Regions from separate parts of the Vreelandella subglaciescola genome, predicted to be linked through region 2. Evidence: predicted binding sites of a transcription regulator. Region 2 holds the regulator's gene; each other region holds the start of a gene.

Region 1 (4,649 bases), 110 kb from region 2:
CCGCTGCTCAACCGCACCTTTGCCGAGCCGCTGGCGGAGGGCGAGTTTGATGCGCTGGACGGCCGGCGGGTCACGCTTGAGGTGGAAGATTTGGGCGTTCGGCTGACGCTGACGCTGGATAACGAGCGCTTTGCGCTGACGTCCGAGCCGGGGGAAGCCACGATACGCGGCGGCTGGCGGGAATTTTTGTGTTTGGCCACGCGGCGCGAAGACCCCGACGCGATGTTTTTCCAGCGCCGGCTGATGATCGAGGGCGACACCGAGCTGGGGCTGACGGTGAAAAACCTCCTCGACGGCCGCGAGGAGGGGTTGAGCGAAGGGCGCTTAGGCGCGGTATTGCGTCAGCTGGATGCGCTGACCGCGCGGCGTTAGGCCGTCTTCCCTCGGCTGTGATCCATCCCCGGGCGGCCGTGCCAGTAGCCGTCGCACACCTCGGCGTCCATCAGCGCCAGCGGGTCCGGGGCGGCAAGCTCGCCGCGCCGGGCGGCGTCAAACTCGGCTACCACCTCAGCCATGCCTTCGGCGCGCGGGCTCAGACGCGCGACGCCGGCGCCGGAAGCAGCAATCGAGGCCACGTCGTGACGCAGATCCTGACAGGCGCCGGACAGCGTCTGGATGCCGTTCAGGGTAAACACCTCCTTGGACTCCTGGGAGCGCAGCGCCAGGCCTTCCGGGTGCTTCTGGCAGACGAAGCGGCAGCGGTCCTTGGGTGTCTGGTAGCGCCTGGCGGTAAAGCAGCGCGACGACCACGCCAGCGGCAGGTGGCCGTAGGCAAACACCTCGCCGTCTGCCTTTACGCCTTGCTCGCGGCAGTCGCCGAGCAGCCGGGTCACATCCTTGCCGGACATTTCCACCGGGGCGTTGAAGCGCGTCATCCCCGCACGCTCAAGCACGCCGATGGCGGCGGTGTTGTACAGATTGAGCGCCGCCCCGCCGACGAACCCCAGCCCCGCGCTGGCGCAGCGCTGCACCGCGCTCTGGTCGTTGGCCTCCACGCTGAACTCACCGTTGTTGCACAGCTTGCGCAAATCGCGCAGGTCGGCGTCGGACTCGATCAGCGTCTGGCTTGAAAGCACCACCTCCTTGCCGCTCTGGGCAAGCTCGCGGCCGATCCCCAGCCAGTCGTCGAGCTTCATGTCGCGCCGGCGCGAGCACACCGATTCTCCCAGATAAACGATATCCACCGGCCAATCCGCGGCGTCGCGGTAAAACTGCGCGTAGTGTTCGCGCGTCCAGTAGAACAGCACCGGCCCCAGCGCCAGCTGCAGCGGTGAACAAGAACTCTCAGCCATGACGATCTCCTATTTCCAGCGGCGTTCGTAAGCGCCAAGGGTGGTAGTGGTGCCTTCGGAGACGTCGCCCAGCCCGGCCATCCACGAAGGATCGGTATGAAAGCGCCCGGGGGCGGCTTCCAGCCGGTCGATGGCCTCGCGCCAGATGCCGGCCACCTTCGACACATAGGCCGGGCTTCTTTGACGGCCTTCGATCTTGACCGCGCTGATTCCAAGCTCGGCAAGATCGGGCAGCAACTCCAACGTGTTGAGGCTCGTGGGTTCTTCAATGGCGTGGTAGGTCTCGCCGGCCACTTCAAAGCGGCCTTTGCACAGGGTGGGGTAGCCGGCGTTTTCACCCGCGGCGTAGCGGTCAATAAGTACGCCGTTCAAACGCGACTCAAGCCCCTCGGGCGTATCTTCCCAGCGCACGTGTGCCGCCGGCGAACACACGCCGCGGGTGTTGGGCGACTCGCCGGTCAGGTACGACGACAGATAGCAGCGTCCTTCGGCCATGATACAAAGGCTGCCAAAGGCAAACACTTCAAGCTCCACCGGCGACTGTTTGGCGAGATCGCGCACCTGGGTGATCGACAGCACCCGGGGCAGCACCGCGCGCTTGATGCCGAACTGCTCGTGATAAAAGCGCAGCGCTTCATGGCTGGTGGCCGAGCCCTGTACGGAAAGGTGGCGGGGAAGGTCGGGGTAGCGGCGGGCGGCGTAGTCTAAAAGCCCCATGTCGGCGAGAATCAGTGCATCCACGCCCAGCGCGGCGGCGTCATCCACCGCGCGGGTCCACAGCGCCCAGCCGTCGGGTTGGGGGTAGGTATTGATGGCGCAAAATACCCGTTTACCTCGGGTATGGGCGTAATCAATGCCCTCTCGGGCGCGCTTGTCGGTAAAGTTCAGCCCGGCAAACTGGCGTGCGTTGGTGGTATTTTGAAAACCGAAGTAAACGGCATCGGCACCTTCATCTACGGCGCGCTTGAGCGCGGGCAGATTGCCGGCCGGACAGACAAGTTCCATGATAAGCCTCCCGTTGTAGGTAAGTCAGCCATGGTAAGAGGCGCCCGCCCTGGGGCATTTGACGTGGATCATGGCCGACGGCAATGCAGGCCACAAAAGGAGAGCGAATGTACGATATTGTGATTATTGGCGGCGGTATTGTCGGGCTTTCCACCGCGCTGCAGCTCAAGCAGGCCTATCCGCACAAACGTATGGTGGTGCTGGAAAAAGAGCAGGGACCGGCGCGGCATCAGAGCGGCCATAACAGCGGCGTGATACATGCCGGGGTGTACTACGCGCCCGGCAGCCTCAAGGCGCGCTTTTGCCTTGAGGGCAATCGCGCCACCCGGGCCTTTTGCGAGCGCCACGACGTGGCCTATAAGCGCTGTGGCAAGCTGCTGGTGGCCACCAGCGCAGAAGAGGTTGCGCGGCTGCGTACGCTGGGTCAGCGCATTGCGGCCAACGGATTGGAAAATACCTGGCTGGCGCCGGGCGAGCTGGCCGAGCGTGAACCCCACATACGCGGAGAGGCGGGCATTTTTGTGCCGGCGAGCGGCATTGTGGATTATGCGGCGGTGGCGCGGGCCATGGCCGCCGAGTTTGCACGACTGGGCGGCGAAATACGCTACGGCGCTGCGGTGGTGGGGCTTGAAGAGCGTAGCGCCGAGGTTGTTGCGACAACCTCCGCAGGCAGCTTTTCCGCGCGTTATCTGGTGAGCTGCGCGGGGCTTTACGCCGACCGGATCATCCGCCTGCTGGGCAAGAATCCGGGCTTTACCGTGTGCCCGTTTCGCGGCGAGTATTTCGCCCTGGCCGAGCGCAAAAGCGAGATTGTCAGCCACCTGATTTATCCGGTGCCTGACCCCGCGATGCCGTTTCTGGGCGTGCACCTGACGCCGATGATCGACGGGCGCATTACCGTGGGCCCCAACGCCGTGCTGGCGCTCAGCCGCGAAGGCTACCGCCGGCGCGACGTGTCGCCGCGTGATACGGGCGAGATGCTGACCCATCCGGGCGTGCTGAAAATGCTGGCCCGCCATGTGAAGCCGGGGCTTTTCGAGCTGAAAAACTCGCTCTACAAGCGCGGTTATCTGGCGCGGGTGCAGGCGTACTGCCCAAGCCTGGAGCTTGAGGACCTGACGCCTTACCCTGCCGGGGTCCGTGCCCAGGCCGTTGCTGACGATGGCCGGCTGATGGGCGATTTCGTCTTTGTGAACACCGCACGTACGGTGAACGTGGGCAACGCGCCGTCACCGGCGGCGACTTCGGCGTTGCCCATTGGCGCGCATATTGTCGAACAGCTCAAGGCGCGCCTGGACGGGTAAGCGGGGCGTTAAAAAATCGACTCGGCGGTGCCGGACCCCTGAGAGCCGCTGACTTCTTCCAGCTCGCGGCTGATGCGGCGCGGTTGGTAGCCGGGCAGGTATTCAGCATCAAACAGCTCGCTGATGCCGCCGGGCTGGCCGCTGCGCAGGCGCAGGCCGGTATCCGGATCAACCCGCACGCTGATCACGCCTTCGGGCTGGTCCGGCCAGGCTTCGGGCGTGCCCTCCAGCGCGTTGCCGAGGAAATCCTTCCAGATGGGCAGTGCCGCCTGAGCGCCATATTCTGAAATAGTCTGGTTGCTGTCCTTGCCCACCCAGACGGCCGTGGCGATATCGTCGTTAAAGCCGGCAAACCAGGCATCGCGCCGGGCGTTGGTGGTGCCGGTTTTGCCCACGATGTCGCCACGCTCGAGGGTCAGCGCGGCGCGACCGGTGCCGCGCTCGATGACTTCACGCAGCATGTCGCGGATGATGTAGATAGCCTCGGGGTCGGCGATGCGCTGCGCGACGGTATAGGTTTCGCCGTCGATGTCGACGCTGTCCTGACCGTCAGCGCAGCCACGGCAGGCGACTTCAGGCTCGGCTTTATATACCTCGACATTGTCGGTTTCGTCACCGCGCACAATACGTTTGATATACCACGGCGAGACTTTAAAGCCGCCGTTGGCGAGTATTGCGTAGGCGTTGGTCATTTCCAGCGGGGTCAGGCTGGCGCTGCCCAGCGCCAGCGACAGCCCGTGGGGCAGGTGATCGGGGTTGAAGCCGAAGCGTTCGAGAAAGCCGATGGTGTAGCCCAGCCCCATGCTTTGCAGAATGCGGATGGTCACCAGGTTGCGCGAATGGGCGAGTGCCGGGCGCAGACGCATGGGGCCGTTGAAATCGTTGCTGGAGTTCACCGGGCGCCACAGCGTATCGCTGCCATCGTTGATGACCACGGGCGCGTCGTTGACCACGCTGGCCGCGTTCATCTCGCCATTGTTGATGGCCGCCAGATAAATAAACGGCTTGAAAATGGAGCCGGACTGGCGGCGCGCCTGAATCGCGCGGT
Region 2 (4,649 bases):
CCTGTGCTATCTGTTTCCCAAGGTGCTGTTCCAGCAGCTGTGTCGGGCGTATCCCGAGTTTGACGGTTTCTTCCGCCAGTCACTGGCGCACAAGGCGCGCCGGCTGATGGAAAAGCGTGCCGAAGGCGGCGTGACCATGGCCGGGTTCATGCTGGCGCAGGTTAGCGCCTGCATGCGCGCCCCCCAGCGCATCAAGGCCGATGCCGATATCGCCAGCGCGGTGACGCAGCTTAATGAAAGCCACGCCGATAGCCTGCTGGTCGAGCGGGAGGGCGCGTGGGGCATGCTGACCAAGACCGATCTGCTCAACGCGCTGGTGGTTGACGGATTGCCTCAGCAAAGCCCGGTCGGTGATATTGCCCGCTACCGTCTGATCACGGTAACGCCCGGCCAGTACCTGTTCGAGGCGCTGGTGATGATGACGCGGCATAAGGTCTCGCGGGTGGTGGTGCTTGACGGGCAGGCGCCGGTGGGCGTGGTCGAGCTGACCGACGTGCTGAGCTACTTTTCCAGCCGCAGCTATGTGGTGAGCCTGCAGATCGAGCAGGCGGACGACCTGCATTCGCTGGCCGCGGCCAGCCGGCGAACGCCGGAGCTGGTCAACGCGCTGATGGCGCAAGGCGTCAAACTGCGCTTTGCCATGGAGCTGTTGGCCGCGCTGAACGGCCGTATTATCCACAAGGCCTGGCAGCTGTGCGTCGCACCGCGCTACCACAATGACAGCTGCCTGATAGTGATGGGCAGCGAAGGGCGCGGCGAACAGATCCTGAAAACCGATCAGGACAACGGCCTGATTCTCGACGATGCGCTGGAATGGCCCGAGGTCGGCAGCGCCATGCGCCAACTGACCGATACGCTGGTCACGCTTGGCTACCCGCCGTGCCCCGGCAACATCATGGTCTCCAACCCCGAATGGACGGGGAGCGTCAGCCAGTGGCAGGCGCGTATTGCCAGTTGGGCCGCCGCCCGGGACGGCGACAGCCTGATGAAGCTGGCCATCATGCTGGATGCCCACGCGGTCGCGGGTAACCCGTCGCTCCTCGAGCGCGTGCGCCAGACGCTGTTCGAGCACTGCGCCAGCGATGACCTGCTGCTGTCCTACTTTGCCCGGGCAGCGCTGCGTTTTTCGACGCCGTTGACGCTGTTTGGCTCGCTGAAAAAACCCCAGCACGGCATTGATATCAAAAAAGGCGGCATTTTTCCCATTGTCCACGGCGTGCGCACCATGGCGCTTGAGCGCTGTATTACCGCCACGTCAACCTTTGAGCGGCTGGAGGCGCTGGTGGTAGACGGCCGCCTGAAGCGCCGCTTTGCCGATGACGTTGGCGAGGCGCTGGCGCTGTTTACCGAGCTGCGGCTCAAACGCCAGCTGGAAGTGCCCACGGCTGACGGCCAAAGCCGCGATCGCGTGGTGGTGCAGACGCTGTCGTCGCTGGAGCGCGACCTGCTGCGCGAGGCGCTGCATATCGTCAAGGATCTCAAGCAGCGCCTGTCGCACCGCTATCACCTGGAGTATTCCTGAAGCGAGATGAAGGGGGAGTTGGTGGGGTAGCGCCGGGTATTGTTACAATGGCCGCTATCAGAGCGGCGCTTTCCTGTTCTATCACAGCGCTGCTTTCCCCATTTTCTTCACTATCGACCGCGCAGACTTCCTATGCCGCATTCTGACCCCGTGCAATCCCTTGATCCCGCTGCGTACGCTTCCGCGCCCGAGGCCACCGCTGCCAATGATGCCGCGACCACTGAGGCGCAGCACAAACGCGACTTCAACAAGCTGCAAAAACGTCTGCGGCGCCAGACCGGCAACGCCGTGATTGACTACCGCATGATCGAGGAAGGCGACAAGATCATGGTGTGCCTGTCAGGCGGCAAGGACAGCTACACGATGCTGGACATGCTGCGCAGCCTGCAGCGCAACGCGCCGATCAGCTTTTCGCTAGTGGCGGTGAATCTTGACCAGAAACAGCCGGGCTTTCCCGAGCACGTGCTGCCCGAATATCTGGATAAACTGGGCGTTGATTACCATATCCTCGAGCGCGATACCTACTCGGTGGTCAAGGAGAAAACCCCTGAGGGTAAAACCACCTGCGCGCTGTGTTCGCGCCTGCGCCGCGGCTCGCTTTACGGCTTTGCCGAGGAGATCGGCGCGACCAAGGTAGCGCTTGGCCACCACCGCGAAGACATTCTGGAAACGCTTTTCCTGAACATGTTTTTCGGCGGCAGCTTAAAGGCGATGCCGCCCAAGCTCTTGTCCGACGACGCTAAAAATATCGTCATTCGCCCGCTGGCCTACTGCAAAGAGGCCGATATTGCCGAGTTTTCCCGTCAGATGGCGTATCCGATCATCCCCTGCAACCTGTGCGGCTCGCAGCCCAACATGCAGCGCCAGAACGTCAAGGCGATGCTCGACGATTGGGATAAAAACCATCCCGGCCGGCTGGAAAGCATGTTCAAGGCGGTGACCAACGTCGCCCCGTCCCAGCTTGCCGACCGCGAGCAGTTTGATTTTGAAAACCTTGAAGCCAAGCAGGAAGCGGCGCTCTCCGAGCGCATTCAGGCGTTCAACGTAGGCTGATGGCGTTCAGGAGGACGCGACCTCCTGGATGTCTTCCTCGGCCAGCGCCAAAAGCTGCGGCATGCCCAATATGTTGACTTCACGGCCGGAGACGGCCACGACGTTTTGGCTTTGGAAGCGGCTTAAAATCCGGCTGACGGTTTCCACCGCGAGGCCTAAATAGTTGCCGATATCCGCGCGCGCCATCGACAGCCGGAAGCTGTAGGGCGAATACCCGCGGCGGCGAAAACGATCGGACAGGGTGATCAAGAAGCTGGCCATGCGCTGGTCGGCGGTTTTGCGCGAAAGCAGGCGCATCATGCGGCGGTCTTCGCGCATCTCTTTGCTCATGCTGCGATACAGCTGGGCGCGAAGTTCGGGCAGTTCTTCAGATAACAAGTCCAGCCGGTCAAAGGGAATCTCGCATACGGTGGTGGTTTCCAGCGCCACCACGCTGCCGGGGTAGTGTTGTTCGTCGATACCGTCGAGGCCCACAAGCTCGCTGGGCAGATAGAAATTGGTCAGCTGATCGTTACCGTTACCTTCGATCGTCACCTGTTTGAGGCTTCCCGAGCGCACGGCGAAGACGCTGGTGAATGCCTCGCCCTGACGAAACAGCGGCTCGCCTTTTTTGAGCGGTGCGCGCCGTCGAATGATGGCGTCAAACTGGTCCATGTCCTCAAGCTCAAGAGCAAGCGGCAGGCACAACGAACTCAGGCTGCACGTCTGGCAGCGGGTTTCATGCAACAGGGGGCGCCGACGGCTGAGATATTCGGGCATGGATTCCTCCGTGAAGTGGGTCACGGCGCCATTATGCGAGTAAGCGCCGGCGGCCCACAAGCCACCAGCGCTGTTTTGCCGCTAAAGATAGGCATCAAACGCCGCGGCCAGCTGACGCAGCACCAGCCGCCCCGCCGGCGTGGCCGTAATGACTTCTCCGCTGTGTTCGGTCAGCCCATCGCGCGCCGCCTCGGCAAGCTTCTCAAGCGCCCGGGAAAAATAACGCGGCGCATCAATCTGAAAGCGCTGGCCGAGTGCGGCCAGATCCAGCCGGCCGTCGCACATCAGCCGCTCGATAGCATCCCGGCGAATGCGATCGTCACGGCTCAGGCGCAGGCCGCGCGCGGTGGCCAGTTGGCCTGAATCCAGCGCGTTTTCGTAGTGGCCAAGACGGGTAGGGTTTTGCGCATAGACGTCATCAACGCGCGATATGGCCGACACCCCCAACCCCAGCAGGTCGCAGTCGGCGTGGCTGGTATAGCCCTGAAGGTTGCGCTGCAGGGTGCCGTTGTGGCGGGCCGTGACCAGGCTGTCGTCGGGGCGGGCAAAGTGATCCATGCCGATGTGCACGTAGCCGGCCTGACCCAGGCGCTCAACGGTGGCGTGCAATATGGCCAGTTTTTCTGCCGCTGAAGGCAGGTCGGCGGCGTTGATCCTTCGCTGAGAGGCAAACTGCTGTGGCCGGTGCGCGTAGTCGGTCACCGCAATGCGCGCCGGATTCAGCTCGATGATCTGTTCCAGCGTGGCGGCGAAGCTGTGCGGGGTTTGCCGCGGCAGGCCGTATACCAGATCCAGGCTCAGCGAACGAAACCCCAGGCGGTGTGCCTCTTCCATGAGCGTTTCGGTCATGATCCGTGGCTGCACGCGGTTGATTGCCTGCTGGACGTCAGGGTTCAAATCCTGCACGCCAAGGCTGATGCGGTTGAAGCCGAGCAGCTGCAAATGGCGCAGGGTGAAGACATCAGCTTCGCGCGGGTCGACCTCGATGGCGTAGTCGCGTTCGGGCGCAGACGACAGCCCGAAGCGCGCATCCAGCCGGTCGAACAGGTCACTCATCTGGCCAAGGCTCAGAAACGTCGGCGTGCCGCCGCCCCAGTGCAGCTGTTCGACGGGGCGCGCGGTATCCAGATGGCGGGCGGTCAACACCATTTCGCGGTCCAGCCGCGATAGGTAAGCCTCGGGCAGCGTGGTGTCGTGGGTGGGAAACCGGTTGCAGGCGCAGTGAAAGCAGCTTTTGCGACAAAACGGGAGGTGCACGTAAAGTGACAGCCCGCGGCCGCTGGCGTTGCTGCGCTCCAGCGCCCGAGTCAAGTTC
Region 3 (4,649 bases), 1.3 Mb from region 2:
AGGATCGCCAGTTCTGCGATAGCGGCGCCGAATACCGCTCGGCGATTTTTTACTCAAGCGAGCGCCAGCGCGAGCTGGCCGAAGCCTCCAAAGCCGAGATGCAAGAGCGCTTCGATCAGGAGATTGCCACCCAGATTGTGCCCGCCAGCACCTTTTGGGATGCGGAGGACTACCACCAGAACTATGCCGAGAAAAACCCGCTGCGCTACAAGTTCTACCGCTTTGGCTGCGGGCGCGACGACCGCCTGGAAGAGGTGTGGGGTGATGAGGCCGGCGGCCCGACCTTCAATTAACGGCGGCAGTAGCGCCAGGCGCTAAGCAGGGCCGCCATGCAAGCCCACGCAAGCGCGGCGGCAACAAGGTCGTCGGCAACGATACCCAGCCCGCCGGGCAGTGCTTCTGCCCAGCTGACCGGCGGCAGTTTAAGCGCATCAAATGCGCGAAAAATAGCAAAGCCCACTATCAGCCACGGCCAGTGGCACGCGGCGGCTATCCCGCGCCGATTCGACAGCCCCAAAAGCGCCAGCGGAAACGCGACGATTTCATCCAGCACGATGCTACCCGCATCGCCGCCGGCAAAATACTGCACCGATGCCCAGTGGCATACTGGCACCGCCACAAGCGCCAATACGGCAATAACCGCCCCTTGGCGCCTTGGCGTTTTGCCTCCTAGCCACCATGCCAGCGCCACGCCCCACAGCGAGCCAAAGGTGCCCGGGGCAAAAGGCATGAACCCGACCCCCAAGCCGGTAGCCAGCCACAAATTCAGCGTTTCCATTACATCCACCTGTTAAGCGGCTAGGATAAGAGTTTATACGGAGCTTAAAGCTCGGCGGAGCTTCAGGCTTGTGAGGGCAGAATGCGTGTCAGATAACTGTGTTCCAGCGCACTGGGCGTTTGAGGCGGGCGAGGGATGCGAACGATATGGCCGCTGCCGGGCGCGTACTCCATAGCTACGCCGTTGCGGTTTTCCATAACCGATATCGAAAACGTTAGATTGCCCGAGGGTGTGATCAGCTCAAGCTGGTCGCCCGGTGCAAACTTGTTTTTCACATCGATGGTGAGCCATTGGCCGTCGTCATGGGTGATGGTGCCCACCACCTGCTGGGTGCCCAGATAGGATGAGCCTCTCTCGTAGGTCTGGTATTCCTGAGGCATATGCCGGCGCAGGAAGCCTTCGGTGTAGCCGCGATTGGACAGTGCTTCCAGCTCATTCATCAGGCCCATGTCGAAAGCTTTACCTTGAGTGGCTTCATCAATAGCCCGGCGATAAATCTGGGTAGTGCGGGCCACGTAATAGGTGCTCTTGGTACGCCCCTCAATTTTCAGGGAGTGCACGCCCATGGCTGCGAGCTCGGCCACATGCTGTACGGCCCGAAGATCCCGGGAGTTCATAATATAGGTGCCGTGCTCATCTTCATAAGCGGGGATGTAGCTGCCGGGGCGGTTGGGTTCTTCCAACAGGATTTCTTTTGGCTCGTAGCTTTGCACGTCGCTTTGGTCTGATGTGGCAATCAGGTCACCCGTGTGGTCGTGGGTGTGCTGAACTTCTTTGTAGTTCCAGCGACAGGCATTGGTGCAGGCGCCTTGGTTTGCGTCCCGGTGGTTCATATAGCCGGAGAGCAGGCAACGCCCAGAATAGGCCATGCACAGGGCGCCGTGAACGAACACCTCCAGTTCCATCTGCGGAACCCGCTCGCGGATGTCGCGGATTTCGCCTAGGGCGAGCTCCCGAGACAGAATCACCCGGCTGATGCCCTGGCGGCGCCAGAATTCCACGGTTGCCCAGTTTACGGCGTTGGCCTGTACCGAAAGATGTATGGGTTGATCGGGCCACTTTTCCCGCACCAGCATAATCAAACCAGGGTCTGACATGATCAGGGCGTCTGGCTTATATTCGAGTATCGGTTCCAAGTGCCTCAGGTAGGAGCGCACTTTGTCATTGTGGGGCGCTATGTTGGATACCAGATAGAACTGCTTGCCCAGAGCGTGGGCTCGTTTAATGCCTGCGCCCAGAGTGGCAGCGTCTTTGAAGCTGTTGTTGCGCACCCGCAAGGAGTAGCGTGGCTGGCCGGCATAGACAGCATCTGCGCCATAGGCGAATGCGGTTTCAAGGTGCTCTGGGGTGCCGGCAGGTGCCAGCAGTTCTGGGATAATCATGGGGGCTCCAAGTAGGTCAGTGGTTGGCTATTTTGCCGTAAGCTAATGCACTTTCCCTTGACCCTGCTCAAACGTCTTATTGATTGTTTTCAGGTGATCAGCATTCACCATGCCCGTGGCAAGGTGGGCGTTGAGGTGGTGGCGTCACAGTTACAATAGCGGTGTTAAACGCCGTGAATGGCGACCGTACTGCCCCGCCGGCTGGTGCTGACGTCAACTCGCAGCGGCATCTGTTCTTTCAGCTCGCTAACGTGGGAAATAATCCCGATCATGCGCCCGCCCATCTGCAGCTCGCTGAGCGTAGCGATGGCCTGATCCAGCGCGTCCTGATCGAGGCTGCCAAAACCTTCGTCGATGAACAACGTATCCAGCTGAATGCCGCCGGCGTAGGCCTGCACTACATCGGAAAGCCCCAGCGCCAGCGACAGCGCCGCCATAAATGATTCGCCGCCGGAAAGCGTAGCCACCGGGCGATTTTTGCCGGTATAGGTATCGGCCACGTCAAGCTCCAACCCCGACGCACTGTTGCCGCCGGTAGGTTCGTCGCGGCGCACCAGCTGGTAGCGCCCGCGGCTCATGCGTACCAGGCGCGCTGACGCCTGTATTAACACGTCATCGAGCAGCACGCCCAGCACAAACCGTTGCAGGCTGACGCGCTTCCCCGTGCGCCCGTTGGCCACTTCGCTGAGCGTGCCCCACACGCGATACTCGGCTTCCAGCGCCTGCTGCTCGCGGTGCGCATCAACCAAGCGCTTTTGAGTGTGCTCCAGCTGATTATGCCGGGCATCAAGCTTGCGCCACGTCTCGTTTTCCTGGGTTTCCCACAGGCGCGCCTGCACGGCCTTTTCATGCAGCGCGTCTACATCCGGCGGCGCCAGCCCCGTAAGGCGCGCGCGGCTCGCGTCTAACTGGCCGTCGAGCTTGGCCAATGTGTGCTGGTAGTGCTCAACCTCAGCGCTTAGCCGCTCGCTTTCGGCGTCGTCCAGCCGCGCGTGTAAAAAGCCGTGTTCGTCGTCAAAGACGCTTTGAGAAAGCGCCTGCTGCCAGTCGGTGTCTGCCTGTTGAGTTGCCTCTTCTGCGCTAGATGCCCGATACTGCGCGCCGTCCTGTGCGGCTTCAGCGCGCGCCAGCTCGGTGGCAGCCTGCTGCGCGCCATCCTGTGCTGCCTGCCAGGCGTGTTCGCGCTGGGTAATGTCGCCGGTAATACTATCCAACTGCTCACCGAGCACCTCGAGCGTGGGCTGGCCTTCGGGCAGTGCGTTGCGCAACTGTTCACACTGGGCCTCCAAGCGCTGATGCTTAAGCTCGGCGTCTTTAAGCGCGGGCTCAAGCTGTTTAAGCGCCTTATCTTGGGTGCTCCAGCCGTTGCGCAGCGCGGCAAGCGTCTTGTGCTGCTCGGCTATCTGTTCGGCAAGCGCGGCGTGGCGGGCAGCATCACGCTGTTTGTCGCCGCACGCCTGTGCCACCGCTTCAAGCGGCTGGCTGGCCCAGTCGCCCAGCGCCTCAACGTACTCGCGTCGCTGCACATCGTGCTGCTCAAGCCGCTGGCTTAAAAGCTGCACGTGCTGTTTCGCCGCGTGTTCGTCGTTTAGCGCCTGTTCGTGGGCGTAACCGGCTGCTTCAACCGCTTCTTTCGTCACCGTGACGGCGTCTGCCACCGCCGGCGCGGGGTGCTCAAGGCCGCCGCACACCGGGCAGGGCGCGTTTGGCTCAAGCGTGCGGGCAAGCCAGGCGGCTTGGCCCTGATGCCAGCGCATGGCCTGCTCGGTCGCGTGGGTTTTGCCGCGTGCGGCATCGCGGGTGCGCTGCTCGGCGTCCGCGTGAGCCGTATCAAGCGACTCAACCAGCGGCGGGCGCCGGGCGTCGTGCTCGGCAAGCGTCTGGCGCTGGCGATGCAGGGCGTTCAGGTGGTGAAGCGCATCAACGCTGCCGGCAAGCGTCTGCTGTTCTGCCTGCGCTTTCTCAACCACCGCCCCAAGCTCCTCGCCCTGCTGGCGAATGCCGGCCTGCTGCGCCTCGGCATCGGCGTATTGCTGGTGAAGTGTGCGCCACGTCTGGCTGGCCGCATGGCTGTCTTGTGCGTGCCGGGTTAACGCGCGGCGCTGGTCGAGCGCATGGCTCAACGTGTTGTGCCGCTCGCGCAGTGCGGCAAGCCCGTCGTGACGTTCCCGCGCGGCGCCGAGCGTCTGTTGCGCCCGGGCGTTTTCCTCGCGGCGCAGGTTAACCGTGGCGGTGTCGCGCTCAAGCGTTTGCGCGGCGCTTTCAGCGGCCTGCTGCGTCTGATGCCGGGCGTTAAACGGCGCGGCGAGTGTCCGGGTTTGCTCATGCGCCTTGAGGCGTCCCTGAGCATTGTCGATGCGCGCCTCGTCTTGCACGTGGGCGGCATGCGCCGTTTCCAGTTTACGCTGCTGATCAAACAGCGCCTGATGCTCATGGCCGCTGTGTTCGGCGCGCTCGGCACGCTGGCGTTCGGCACGGGCGTTCGTCAA

What was found. The regulator FNR, encoded in region 2, switches genes on or off when oxygen is low (the NO sensors DNR and NnrR bind a similar motif). The targets are predictions, from matches to a motif close to TTGATNTANATCAA.
Region 1: the regulator FNR is predicted to act here: its motif matches at 2,356-2,369, upstream of ubiU (ubiquinone anaerobic biosynthesis protein UbiU).
Region 3: the regulator FNR is predicted to act here: its motif matches at 2,218-2,231, upstream of trhP (prephenate-dependent tRNA uridine(34) hydroxylase TrhP).

The regions. Positions count from the first base shown of each region.
Region 1 is NZ_LT670847.1:2,622,481-2,627,129, forward strand. Features, by position in the region: gene ubiT (ubiquinone anaerobic biosynthesis accessory factor UbiT) at 1-372, shown strand, start outside; gene B5495_RS12245 (U32 family peptidase) at 369-1,292, opposite strand; gene ubiU (ubiquinone anaerobic biosynthesis protein UbiU) at 1,302-2,297, opposite strand; gene lhgO (L-2-hydroxyglutarate oxidase) at 2,405-3,601, shown strand; gene B5495_RS12260 (penicillin-binding protein 1A) at 3,610-4,649, opposite strand, start outside.
Region 2 is NZ_LT670847.1:2,514,712-2,519,360, forward strand. Features, by position in the region: gene B5495_RS11690 (DUF294 nucleotidyltransferase-like domain-containing protein) at 1-1,522, shown strand, start outside; gene ttcA (tRNA 2-thiocytidine(32) synthetase TtcA) at 1,655-2,575, shown strand; gene fnr (fumarate/nitrate reduction transcriptional regulator Fnr) at 2,582-3,334, opposite strand; gene hemN (oxygen-independent coproporphyrinogen III oxidase) at 3,416-4,649, opposite strand, start outside.
Region 3 is NZ_LT670847.1:1,181,617-1,186,265, forward strand. Features, by position in the region: gene msrA (peptide-methionine (S)-S-oxide reductase MsrA) at 1-293, shown strand, start outside; gene B5495_RS05470 (phosphatidylglycerophosphatase A family protein) at 290-778, opposite strand; gene trhP (prephenate-dependent tRNA uridine(34) hydroxylase TrhP) at 841-2,160, opposite strand; gene B5495_RS05480 (AAA family ATPase) at 2,325-4,649, opposite strand, start outside.